3 regions of the Paenibacillus sp. DS2015 genome follow, and region 1 is predicted to be linked to each of the others. Evidence: predicted binding sites of a transcription regulator. Region 1 holds the regulator's gene; each other region holds the start of a gene.
The links. Region 1 encodes LexA, which represses DNA repair genes until DNA is damaged. Its sites were predicted from a motif close to CGAACATATGTTCG; they were not measured.
Positions count from the first base shown of each region.

Region 1 (4,437 bases):
AAGCGCGAAATGAAACTACCTGCTCCAATCGACCGTAACATTTATGTGATGTCGGAAGAAGAGCGGATTGAAGAAGGCATTCCTAGCTTGCCATCAGATTTGAAGGAAGCATTGAATGAACTTATTCGTAGCCAAGTTATTACAGAGTCATTAGGAGATCATGCACTAGCATACTTCTATGAATTGAAAGAAATTGAGTGGGATATGTTCCGCACACAAGTTCACGCGTGGGAACGCGATCAATATATGACGTTGTACTAGGAAGTTCAAACCCTTGACGCTCTAAGCGTTGAGGGTTTTTTTTGTTTGGGGAGGCTAATATGCTCGGGGAGATTCATTGTTGACTCTCTGTTCTTTTATTCTATTATGTTCGAAATGTCCAATCATATATTAATAGACCACATATATTAAAGTGAACCTACTATACTGGTTAATATTTGAAAGGTAGTGATTGCAGTGGCTATTGAATTTTTAGATTCACGTACCTCCGAGTTCAGTAACATTAACACGGGAGTAACAATACTTTCGTCAACACCAACGCTGCTTTTGGGGGATATTGGTTTACAGGTCGCTGCTGTCTTGGGAACACCAAATGCTGCAGATGTTCGTGTGGAATTGTGGGGAACGATTGGAGTTGCTGGGGTTGCTGCGAATGAAGTCACGATTATCATTGAAAGAGGAGGGACGGGTGTGAGCGGTTCTGGAGTGCTGATATATACTGCAACCGTGGATTTATATACTGGTAACAATTTACTTTCTTTTCATGCGGCTGATTTTCATCCGACTGTACCTCTATCAGGTGAACTTCGTTATTCTATGTATGCCTTTGACTCCGGACCAGGTCCTGATATCACAATTACCGGACCTGTTGCTTTTAGTGGAATTGCTCAAGCGGGACCGGCATAACATTGTTAGATTGATAAATTTAGGGAGCTTCTGGTATAACCATGAAGCTCTCTCTTATTTTTTTTTGAGTGTGGATAAATGTAAATTGAATGGGGGTACACATGCTTGAATAACTATGACTAACCCAATATGCCAGTGAAGTACTTAGGGAAAATCGTTGAGATCATGTATATGGACCAATCAGGAAAGATCACGCAGCGGCGCATTGAAGTGAAAAGTATTCGTGATGGATTACTTAGAGCTACCTGCCTAATGACTGGATCGCCACGCATGTTTCTCATTGATAATATATTGGCTTGGAAGGCTCCGAGAACAGCTGTGGAGGAGGCGTATAATAATGCTGGCTGATACAGAACGAAAGCTATTAAGAGTGCTATATAACTATGTAAGACAACATAATGTGATACCAACCATGGGCGATTTGGAACGACTGATGGGTAGGAATAAGAAAGGCCTAGAGGAAAGCTTGATGACATTGGAGAATCTGAATTACATCTATTGGGAAAATAAAGCATCGCTTGCTTCCATTCAGATCATACAGGGATGGGAGAGAGGGGAAAGTAAAACTGTCGTTTCTTCAGCATCGAAGGAGAGCATTAACTATTGGATGGAATTTTAACAGACACTGAATTAGATGTGGGACGAGAACAATAAAAAAACCATCCCTAAGTACAGGACAGCCTCAACTCTACATTTAAGTGTTAATTTGTATGAATCCAATCAGATGGATGGACAGTACCGGCGATTTTACCTTGCTTAGTCACTATAATGGAGTCGTTTCGAGCGTAGTAAGGACGAAGAGCAAGGAGGTCGAGTAACGTCTCAATCGTGCACTGGATGTCAATGATTAGGGGGTTGCGATTCATGAGCTTAGTTACGGATTCTCTGTAGAACATGTCCATCCCGAACCGACCTGTTAATTTTAGGAAGAATTTATCACAATGGATTAATCCAAGGGGCATATTATTGTGATTGGAGACGACGATACATTCAGATTCGGGATACGCATAAACAATAGCCAATGTTTCCTTACAATTCTGAGACGTAAATACGGTAGGGGATTGGTGAACAAGTTCAGTGAGTTGGATACGTTTCACAGAGGTACATCCGAACGACCAGTCGGGTTCTTTGAGTTGCTGATTTTTAACCATAGCTACCACGATGGATTACCCTTTCACATTTAACTGATTACCTTTCTAGTGTAGTTCCAGAATGTTAGCTAGGATGATTGAAAGGATTAACCTAGTGTAAAAGTTATGAATTAATGGTGGTTGTAACGACTAAATTGTGAGTGGAAGGACATGCTCCTTTCAAATCACATATATCGAACAATATATGCTAGAATATAGTGCTCAGTTTGTATGAACATCATCAAATCTATTTTCTATCAAAAAGAAACGGATACACGCCATCTGAATGGCAAGTATCCGTTTCTTTTTAAATAACAAAATAGAAATCAATGAATGTCGCGGAAAAGTCCAATGACTTTACCCAATATTGTAACATGGTTCAAACGCAAGGGTTCATATGTTGGGTTCTCCGGTTGAAGTCTAATGTGGTCCTTCTCTTTATAGAAGGTTTTGACCGTAGCTTCATCATCTTCCGTCATAGCTACAACAATATCTCCGTTATCAGCTGTCTGTTGCTGGCGTACGATAACAAAGTCACCGTTATGTATACCGGCTTCTATCATACTATCGCCCATGACAGACAACATGAATACTTTGTCTTCACCTACAAAATGTTGAGGTAGAGGAAAATAATCTTCTATATTCTCTGTGGCTGTAATTGGAACGCCAGCAGTAACTTTACCGACCATAGGCACGCGGGATACGGTATGAGTGAAAAGATGACTATTATCTGATTCTTCATGTCCTAATATTTCAATAGCACGTGGCTTGGTAGGATCTCTTCTAATGAGGCCCTTCTTCTCTAATCGATCCAGATGTCCATGGACCGTTGAACTAGAAGCCAGTCCGACCGCTTCACCGATTTCCCGCACAGATGGCGGATATCCCTTAGAGCGTACTTCACTACGTATAAATTCTAATATGGCCAGTTGCCGGCTAGATACCTTCGACATAATACTCTCACCCTTCTAGTGACTTTAGCAAAATTATAACATAGAACTTCCGTTCGTACAAACGTAGGTTCTAATAAAAAGGGAACAATTGTTCTAAAATGGGTTGAATAAAACAAGTGTTCGTGTTATATTGATTTTATTAAGAGAACAAACGTTTGGGAGATGGTCAATGATGATGAAATATAGTACATACCGTAGTATTTATGATACAAATAAGGATATACAGACATATGTGTGGAGAGATCGAATGAGAGATACCATATCTCAACCCTTACTTCTGAAGTTATTACTAGTTATGTTACTTCTTATTATAGGGTGTACCGGTGCGGTTAGCGCCTTCTCAGGGAAATCTGATCAGTCTATTATGATGAAGAATATTATTATACAACCGGGTGATACCCTCTGGAAGATTGCAGTATCTGAGAAACCTGATTATTTAGATACGCGTGTGTATATTAAGGAAATGAAAGAGATAAATGGATTGTCCCAAAGCGGAATTAGAGCAGGTGAAGTGTTATCGCTGCCTCAATACTAAGGTAAACGAAAGAGCTTGGAAAGGAGGAATCCTTGACAAGCTCTTTTGATCATGGCAAAGTTAGGAATGAATTCATTAATGGAGGAGATTTCATGGATATAGACAGCTTGATACAACGGATTAATGAGCTTGCTAAGAAGTATAAATCTACAGGATTAACAGAAGAAGAGACACAAGAACGTGCGAGTCTTCGTGAAACTTATCTTCAGAATGTTCGTAACAATTTCCGGAATCAATTAGATACAATTGAATTCACTGACGACTTACCTAAATCAGGCGGAAATAGAAAATAGAAGTGTTCTAATTTAAGGGGGATAAAGAATGGCACGTTCTTGGGAAAGAATGGTACAGAAGAATAGGAAGCAATTGAATAAGAAACGTAAAGATCAAGGTCTATCAAGTATCTCAAGTACAGGATCAGGATCAAAAGTGAGCGGTGACATCTTTAAGGGGCGTAAAATGTTATTACCCTTTACACTTGTTGTATTGTCCTTACTTTATGGACTTCTAGGAGTATACGCCGAGCAACTCGTTGAGAACAATGAGCAAAGCTCAGTCGTTAACTGGATAGTTATAGGTTTGTATATCTTACTCGCTGTGATTATTTATTTGCGTCGTCCTTATTTACGTGTAGACAAAGATTCCCTGTATACAACAAGGATGAATCGTGAGACCCGTATAGGTGCTGTTAATATCGCTAAGATTAGTCTGAAATCAGGATCTGTCGTTATTACACCGCTGAAAGGGAAGGGGCGTAACTGGGTATTCACTCGCCTTATAAACCGGTATGATACAGAAGCTATGGGAGAACGGTTGGAAATTTTTGCTGAGACTCACAAGATTCCACTCGAAAAGTAAATGACTGGAAAGAGGGATAAAGAAATGCCGATAAAAGCCGTTTTTTTTGATCTGG
Region 1 covers NZ_JBNPWS010000008.1:140,571-145,007, reverse strand. The annotation lists gene glnA (type I glutamate--ammonia ligase) at 1-261, shown strand, start outside; gene J2T13_RS09930 (hypothetical protein) at 457-906, shown strand; gene J2T13_RS09925 (hypothetical protein) at 1,036-1,254, shown strand; gene J2T13_RS09920 (hypothetical protein) at 1,244-1,525, shown strand; gene J2T13_RS09915 (hypothetical protein) at 1,608-2,066, opposite strand; gene lexA (transcriptional repressor LexA) at 2,363-2,989, opposite strand; gene J2T13_RS09905 (LysM peptidoglycan-binding domain-containing protein) at 3,159-3,524, shown strand; gene J2T13_RS09900 (DUF896 domain-containing protein) at 3,617-3,817, shown strand; gene J2T13_RS09895 (hypothetical protein) at 3,846-4,382, shown strand; gene J2T13_RS09890 (HAD family hydrolase) at 4,407-4,437, shown strand, end outside.

Region 2 (4,437 bases), on a different contig from region 1:
CTTTACGTTCTAATGATTCAATTTTCTTATCCAGCGATTCTTCTTTTTGCAATAGTCTACGTTCCTGCCGTTGCGTTTCATTCCGGCGTTCACGAGTCTCCTTTTCAGCTTCAGTGCGGATTCTATGGACTTCGTCCTTAGCTTCCAGAACTGTTTCTTTCTTCAATGCTTCTGCTTCCTTCTTCGCGCTCTCCACGATTTGTACGGCAGCTTCTTCGGCACTGGAGATTTTAGCTTCTGCAATAGATTTGCGAATAAAATAACCAACGAACCCAAAGATTGCAGCTACAACGAGAACGATCAATATCCAGATCCAGGTTTCTATCAACCCGTCCACCTCCTCGTTGGTTCCTCCAAGGCATTCCTTGGGAATTCTGTAGTTGTCCTTCTTTTCTTCTACACATACTCATCATACCACTAAACGGACACACGTTCTTCATTTGTACACTTTCACAACTGTACAAAATCCACCATACACTGGCTTTAAATGTATTCATATAAATTAGGAAAATAAAATCTTTCATAAAAGACAACCTTTTTTGGAAGGAAAAAGGCCCCTTAATGAGTTCGACTTATTTTCATTTTAGTATTTGTGAAAAGATATTGTCAAGAGAATGCGTTCTATCACTTCCAAACTTCTTCTGTTAATCAAACATTACATCATCTTCATCGCTATCCTGTAAATCATCTTCTTGAACCATTTGCTGAAGGACACGTCTAACCTGATCACCTGAAAACCCACGACGCATAAGGTAAGAACCCGTTTTCCGTTTCTTTTCTAGTCCCTCACCTTTGGTCTGATTCCACTTCTTTCTTCCTATGGTCAGAGCACTATTATATTCTTGTTCAGCGCTTACACTATCGAGCGCTTCAGAGATCAAAGATTTGTCTATCCCCTTTTGTCTCAATTCTTGTCGAACCCATGCTTTCCCCTTACGCTGGCTCATGATACGCTGCTCAGTCCATTGCTCAGCATACATAGCATCATTTAGTAGCCCCTCCTGTGTTAGGCGTACTAGAACCTCCTCTATTACGTTGTGCTTTGCCCCCTTCTGTTGCAAACGAATACTTATTTCTTTGCGGGTTCTTGCTTTACGCTCTAAATATTTCAGTCCTTGTACATAAGCTTGTTGCTTCTCATTAGCGAGGACAATTTCTTCTAACTCATGCTTCCAGAATACATTCCCCTTGATCATACGATATTTGATCATCACATCTTCATGGATAGATAATACATGTTCTCCAAAAGAAATTAAATACCGATATCTCTGCTTAGGCTCACGTTCAACCCCTGTAATTATTAATTCTATATGATCTGGGAAAAGAGAGACCCCTCCCACTTCTTCATCTTGCTCCATATCATCGTACACATCACTCACGCTTGCAATCCCTCTCTTCATCATTAAAAATAGAACACTACTAGAGTAAACAAATTTAAGTTTCCCATAAAACGTATCCATTTACCGATTCATTATTATAAAATGTATGCTTTCCAATACTTCAAATAAAAGGCGCCCTATAGGATAAACTCCAGGGCGCCTTTCATAAATTAATCAGATCAGACTGATATATTCTAGAATTTATTCTATCTCCAATAGTTCCTGTTCTTCTAGCTCTTCTTCCTCTAGTTCCTTCGTTGTAGGAATTACAACAGCACTCATAAGGTTGCTAGCTGCCCGAATCTTGTTCTCTACGACATCAGATATCTCTGGATGATCCCTGAAGAACTGCTTCGCATTCTCACGACCTTGACCTAAACGCTCACCTTCATAGGAATACCAAGCGCCACTCTTGTTAATGATATCTAAATCTGTACCGATATCTACAATACTTCCTTCTTTAGAAATCCCTAACCCATACATCATGTCAATATCCGCTTGTTTAAACGGCGGAGCTACTTTATTCTTCACGACTTTGATCTTAGTGCGATTCCCTATGATGTCATTACCATTCTTAATACTTTCCACTCGACGTACATCTAAACGAATTGTGGAGTAGAACTTCAATGCCTTACCACCTGGAGTCGTTTCAGGATTACCGAACATAACCCCAATTTTCTCACGAAGCTGGTTAATAAAGATCGCCGTAGTCTTAGACTTACTAAGAGCCCCAGACAATTTCCGTAGAGCCTGAGACATCAAACGAGCTTGTAAACCCATATGGGAATCCCCCATCTCGCCTTCAATCTCCGCTTTCGGTACCAAGGCTGCTACAGAGTCAATAACAATAATATCCACAGCACCACTGCGTACAAGAGCCTCTGCAATTTCCAATGCTTGCTCACCCGTATCCGGTTGGGATAGAAGCAATTCATCGATATTAACTCCTAGGTTGCTAGCATATTTAGGATCTAACGCATGTTCCGCATCGATAAAAGCAGCTTGTCCTCCAGCTTTCTGAGCCTCAGCGATAGCATGAAGAGCTACAGTTGTTTTACCGGAAGATTCAGGTCCGTACACTTCAATAATCCGTCCTCTTGGAAATCCTCCAACCCCTAATGCAATATCCAAAGCTAACGATCCACTGGAAGTAACTTCCACTTGCATATGAGTAGATTCACCTAACTTCATAATTGAACCCTTACCGAATTGTTTTTCTATTTGACGAAGCGCTACTTCTAGCGCTGCACGACGATCTGACAATATACTCACATCCTTCTTCAACGTTTATATTTATAATAATACCTTGTTTCGGATCGTTTGCCAAGCATTTTCTCGAACATACATTCGTTTTTTTTGTAGAACCATACCCCTCCTCGTATTGCCACAAGTTCGCGATATAGAAAAAGAACCGCAGCAACAATGGCTACGGTTCTTCCGTTACAAATCATTATACGCCTATTCACATGAATCCTTCAACTTATGTCTATATCTACGACAACTGCTCACTTAACACGATCGTTCTCCATAGACGATAGAGCAAACTCTTGACCGTGCGATGACGAATAGAGTCTCGATTACCATTTAGATTAAGCTCATGAACCTCCGTTTTTTTACCTCGTTGAGCAATCGCAACATATACGAGGCCTACTGGTTTTCGTTCCGAATACGCTGGACCCGCAACTCCCGTAATTGAAAGTCCAAAATCTGTATCTCCGATCATCCGAACCTGTTCAGCCAACACTTCCGCTACTTCAGCGCTAACCGCCCCTGGGGCGTCTTCACCTTCAAGTAGATCATGAGGAACATTCAGCAACTTCTCCTTCAACTGATTAGAGTAGCAGACAATACCACCCAGAAACACAGTAGCGCTCCCTGGGACGGATGTAATGCGCTCCATAAGTAGTCCGCCTGTACAACTCTCTGCAGCACTGAACGTTAGCCCACGGTCAGTCAGAAGGTCTACAATCGCTTTCTCGATGGGTACATCTTCACTCGCATATAAGTGGTCTGGAAGTAATGCTTGAATTTGTGCTTCTAAAGCATCCAATTTAATCATCGCTTCTTTTTTACTTGGTGCTTTAGTAGAAATTCTAACTGTTACCTCCCCCTCTTTAGCGTAGGGAGCGATCGTAGGATCATTCTGGTTGTTAATTAGATCTAAAAGGCGCTCCTCTAATGCTGATTCACCGATCCCAGCAAATTTCAGCATCGTTGAGTATATAGGCATTTCATTAGTTAAAGCGTGCTGCAAGAGCCACCGTTTAGCTTCATCTTGAAACATAGGCTTCATCTCTTTAGGGGGGCCAGGAAGAACGATGTAATATTTCCCTTCATGTGAAATGGCATTACCTACAGCTAGTCCTGTTGAATTCGCTAGAGGAGTGCTCCCTTCAATAACCAGTGCTTGCCTACGATTATTCTCAGTCATGTGAATCCCCCGTTGTACGAAGAAGTTGTCCACATGTTCCATTGCAAGTCGGTCTATATGTAATGTACGACTCAATAAAGCAGCCAATGCATCTTTCGTCAAATCATCTTGTGTAGGCCCAATGCCACCTGTCAGTATAATAATATCTGCACGCTGGCGCGCCAATTCAAGCGACTCCTGAAGTCTTGACATATTATCACCGACTACCGTCTGAAAATACACATCGATCCCCATCGTAGCTAATTCTTGTGATAGAAATTGCGCGTTGCTATTCACAATCTGGCCTAGTAAAAGCTCCGTACCTACTGCAATAATCTCTGCCTTCATAATATGGCGACCTCCATGAGCGTATTATTTATGTGACTTTGCTTGAAAGAAAAGACAATAGGAGTTCATCCTATTGTCTTTTCAAACTGTGTTTAAGAGGTTGTTCAAAAAGTCATCTTTTGATCACGAAGCATATCAAGAGGCCTAATCGACGTCGAAGATTGAATTCAGCCGGTCTTAGCGTATGCTTTCGAAGTATGTTTCCTTCGGAAACATTTTAGGTACTGTAGGTACTGCAAGCGAATGCTTCCGAAGTCGTTTTTACAAAAACGTGCAGCTCCGCTCCTCACTCCCTTGCTT
Region 2 covers NZ_JBNPWS010000018.1:95,698-100,134, reverse strand. The annotation lists gene rny (ribonuclease Y) at 1-325, opposite strand, end outside; gene J2T13_RS16260 (regulatory protein RecX) at 645-1,403, opposite strand; gene recA (recombinase RecA) at 1,581-2,642, opposite strand; gene J2T13_RS16250 (competence/damage-inducible protein A) at 2,872-4,137, opposite strand.
Region 2: a site for LexA is predicted at 2,716-2,729, ahead of recA (recombinase RecA). Genes of this name have one in related genera too.

Region 3 (4,437 bases), on a different contig from region 1:
AAGCGCATTATAGATAAGAAATCTTTCATCAAGTAACTTACGGGAAATACTAGGCGCAAGCTCCATACCTGAATCTATGAGTACACTTCGCTCTTGTTCCGTAAGTACACCATCTTCTTGATAAGCTGCAGGTACAACACCTTCATTGAACCCCAATAAAAACGTATACTTCACTCCACTCGCCCGTGTCCGATCCATATTCCCGATCAACACTTGGTCAAGAGAAGGTGGGACTAGAGCCAACTTTAATTCCGTCAGCCCCGTTTCTAGAATGCCAATAAACAATTCAAGCCCAATCTTCTCGTCACCCATCATCTCTACAATTTGATCCAACAAGCCGAGAAATGCGCCCCATAATTGACGATGTTCCTTAGCCAGTTCTGGTTGTCCATTTTGCAAGGACTCATGACTAAATAAATCCAGTTTTTGCGGAACATCAGCCTCTTCTAGGAGATTATAAACCGCGGTACAAAAGTCACGAGCCGTTGTACCCTTCTTAAGTTTTTCTTCAAAAGAAAACAAGGGCCCTGTTACCGCACCACGACATCGTTCCATGAACTCAAGCAGTTGCTCCCCACTCTTTTCCCGGTCAGGGTCACCCTCTTCGAGTGACAGACTTGGCACTCGCTTCCAAGGATAGGCATCGCCCCAGCGGTAGCCCTGAATACCACTTGCCATCACATAATTCTCTAACCGATCCATATCCGACCGATCTAACGAACCATCCAGTGGAAGTAATAGATCTGTCTTAATACAGCGAAATACATCCTCATATCGCCAGTGCCGCTGCACGATATCCAAAGAGGATCTTATAAACTCTATCAACGGATGATGTAGTTCGCTTCTCTTCTGATCCAGAAAGAAAGGGACGCCATAGTCACGGAAAATAGGCGCAATAATAGGCTCGTAATCTCCTAATTGGCGTACGAATATGGCCATATCACGATATCTCACACCTTCATCCCGTGCCAGACGTATCATTTCACGCAGTGCACCTTCTACCTCGATCCGGCGATTCACGGCGACATGCAATGAGATTCCAGAACGAGTCCCCTCCTCTTGCTTCTCATACTCATGCCATGGAATCCGACGATCAAACCCACGTTCAAGATGCGCAAGCTCAGGACTCTCTGCGAACCTTGGGAGTATGTCTGGCTCCAATACGGTATCATAAGAGTCCACACATAACTCAGATGCCATTCCTTTCATCTTCACGTACGTTGTAGCTGTTGGATGAAAGAGATCAAGCTCATGAGGAAGCATTCCTAAACTGTAGGATCTATCCAATGTTAGAGCGATGGTCACAGAAGAAGCACATTTCATTAACTGCTGGATAACAACAAATTCTTGGGGAGTAAAGCCATGAAATCCATCAATCCATATCTCTGCATCTTCGATATATTTAGATAGTGGAACAGCTTCCGATAGCGCCACCAGCGTATCTTCATTATCGATATAAAGAGGAGAAAGCTCCTGCTCAAAATCCTGATACAATGTTAGAATGTCACCGAGCTTATCCCGTAAAATGGGCGTTCCTCCACCGGTTACTCTCATGCTAGCGAGCTGTCCTTCTACTTGATCAGCATCTATACAGTATCTCTTCATTTCTGTATAGAGCTGCCCTAGTCTGCCTACGAATCCCATTTGATCTCCTGATGCTCCGAATAATTTCAGCTCATCTTTACGGCGTTGGATGATTTTATAAAGAAGCATTCTTTTACCTTCTTCACTAATCCCTATGCGAGCTGCTCCACCTGTCTCCTGCATCACCCGATAGGCTAGACGCTGAAAACTAAGCACTTGAGCTCGTACGCTCCCTTTGATCGTTCCTGAGGTTACTAGACTATGCTCCGCTTGATAGGAACCCTGCTCCGGTACAAGCAGAATGATAGGTTTGCCTTGCGGTTGCTCACAAAGTCGTGCAGAGATGTCCTGCAATATAGTCGTTGTCTTACCGCTTCCCGAACGTCCGATAAGAAAATGAACTGACATGGGAATACCTCCTTTATATGTAAACTAACAGCTTATCTATATAGAATGAACTAAAGACCAATTACTATTATTGATTATCTTTGGAATCTACTGTGCCTTGGGGAGAAAACTTTAGTTCAATCTATCAACCTAATAAAATAGTTATCTCTCAGTATAACATATCATCCCCTAGATGGAACGTACGTTTGGTAAACCTTCTCTTCTTTGGATATAATAAAAAGCCCCATCCTTTATTAGGAGGGGCACAAGCAATGCTCACATTTAATTATTTACTACGCACTTCGAAGATGGCGAATTTCAAGTAATGACCTTCATCCACACCGAGAATTTGCGGATGGTCTTTACCCGCCGCGCGCCACTCGATAAGTCGAAGTATTTTGCCAGCATCTGCGGCAGCTTCTTGGATCGTCTGCAAGAACAATTCTGGACGCATATGATAAGAGCAACTTGCCGTCACTAAATACCCACCTTCATTAACGAGCTTCATGCCATGAAGATTGATATCCTTATATCCACGACTAGCGCCTGGAACAGCATGTTTCGTTTTGGCAAAGGCAGGTGGATCAAGAATAACAACATCCCATGTTCTTCCGCCGCCAGAAGTCATAGGTTTCGAAGTATCTACCTTCGCTTTAGCCCCACTGACAACAGCTCGTTTGCTGCGTTCTTCGACACCTTTAACCTGTGTACGCAAATATTTAAAAGCATCATCAACTACAAATTCCACACGATCTTCGAAACCATTCAGTTTCACATTTTCCTGAGCACTTTCGATCGCATGCTCTGAAATATCGAGACAGGTCACTTTCTTAGCTCCATATTTACAAGCATGAAGCGTAAAACTACCTGTATGTGAGAAACATTCTAGCACAGTAGCTCCATCCCAGTACGGGAACGACACGACACTTCCACTTTTATTCACTGGCAGTTGTTCAATGGTTCCGTCCTGATCTATTTCCTGCAACGAGATTCCACTTTTGGCACCCCATCCCGTCATTAGCGGCTCAATAGATGCACGATTCTCCCGTTGATCAAAGAAATATCCTGTTTTCTGACCCTCGACAATGTCCACACGAATGGAAAGTCCATTCTCCTTCACCGTGACATAACGGGGGCATTCTCCATACACAGGCCCCTTAAGTTGTTCCAGTCCTTCCAATTCACGCACAGAAACATCACTTCGTTCATATATCCCCTGTGGCTGCATAACCTCAACTAATGCATCTACAATGGCTTTCCGACATCCATCCATCCCCAATGTCAGTAGCTGGACCACCAGGATATCGTTGAATCGATCCACAATGAGGCCAGGCAGAAAATCAGCCTCTCCATAGACTAACCGATACGCGCTTTCTCCCTTGATGAATCTTTCGCGATGCTGGAGACAGTTGCGGAAACGTTCCACGAAAAAATCCTGATCCATTACCTCAAGCTGATGGTAAGAAACAATTCTTACCGTGATTTGCGAAGCTGGATTATAATATCCTGTCCCAAGATATCGCTTCTGATGATTAAGTACATCCACCAATTGCCCTGCCTCAAGTTCACCTTCCACAGATGCGATTTCACTTTTATACACCCAAGGATGACCTTGTTCAATTCTTTTCTTGTGACTGCGGTGTAGAATGACCGATGCCAATATACTTCACTCCCTAATATAATTATCTGTCATGATCTTCACACTCAAGCAGATTTAGTCATGGCTTGCTTTTCATATACATATAAGTAGAACAAGGACAAGATTACCAAAGGAGAACCTGCCCATGTTCCAATCCATCATTATCCCCGTAATCTACGGGCTTGTCATTTTTCTGGCCGGCATGAAGGTTATGGAGAAAGCACTCGCAAGCTTCGCAGGTCCTCTCATGACCTCGTTTCTAGACAAAGCTACCCAATCACCCCTCAAAGGTATGGTGTTCAGCGCACTTATTACTGCCATTATACAGAGCAGCACCGCCGTTACAGTGATTACCATTGGCCTAGTTACTGCCGGCCTGCTGAGCTATGAGCGTACACTTGGTATTATTCTTGGTACTAATATCGGTACATGCCTTACAACAGAACTCATTGGCTTACAAATAAGTCAATTCGCTGCTCCATTGTTACTCATATCAGTCTTCCTCTGGGTAGCCACCGTAATACTTAGCGAACTGACTCCTTGGCGTCTACATCGTCTTGAACCCATACAACATCTGGCTCTAGCTGCTGCTGGTTTTGCACTCGTCATGTTTGGCATTCGTGTCATGCAATCGATTGGGCCCTCACTAGAAAGTTTCGGCGTATTTGAATGGTTCATACATCAAGCTAGTCAGAATGTACTTTGGGGTATCGCAGCAGGAATATGCCTCACAGCCATCGTACATAGTGGTGCAGCTGTCATTGCCTTAGCTATGGGACTCGCCAGTTCCGGTTTACTACCTGTAGAAGTAGGCATTAGCATTGTCC
Region 3 covers NZ_JBNPWS010000002.1:197,198-201,634, reverse strand. The annotation lists gene addB (helicase-exonuclease AddAB subunit AddB) at 1-1,992, opposite strand, end outside; gene J2T13_RS02735 (class I SAM-dependent rRNA methyltransferase) at 2,258-3,631, opposite strand; gene J2T13_RS02730 (Na/Pi cotransporter family protein) at 3,756-4,437, shown strand, end outside.
Region 3: a site for LexA is predicted at 2,167-2,180, ahead of addB (helicase-exonuclease AddAB subunit AddB). Genes of this name have one in related genera too.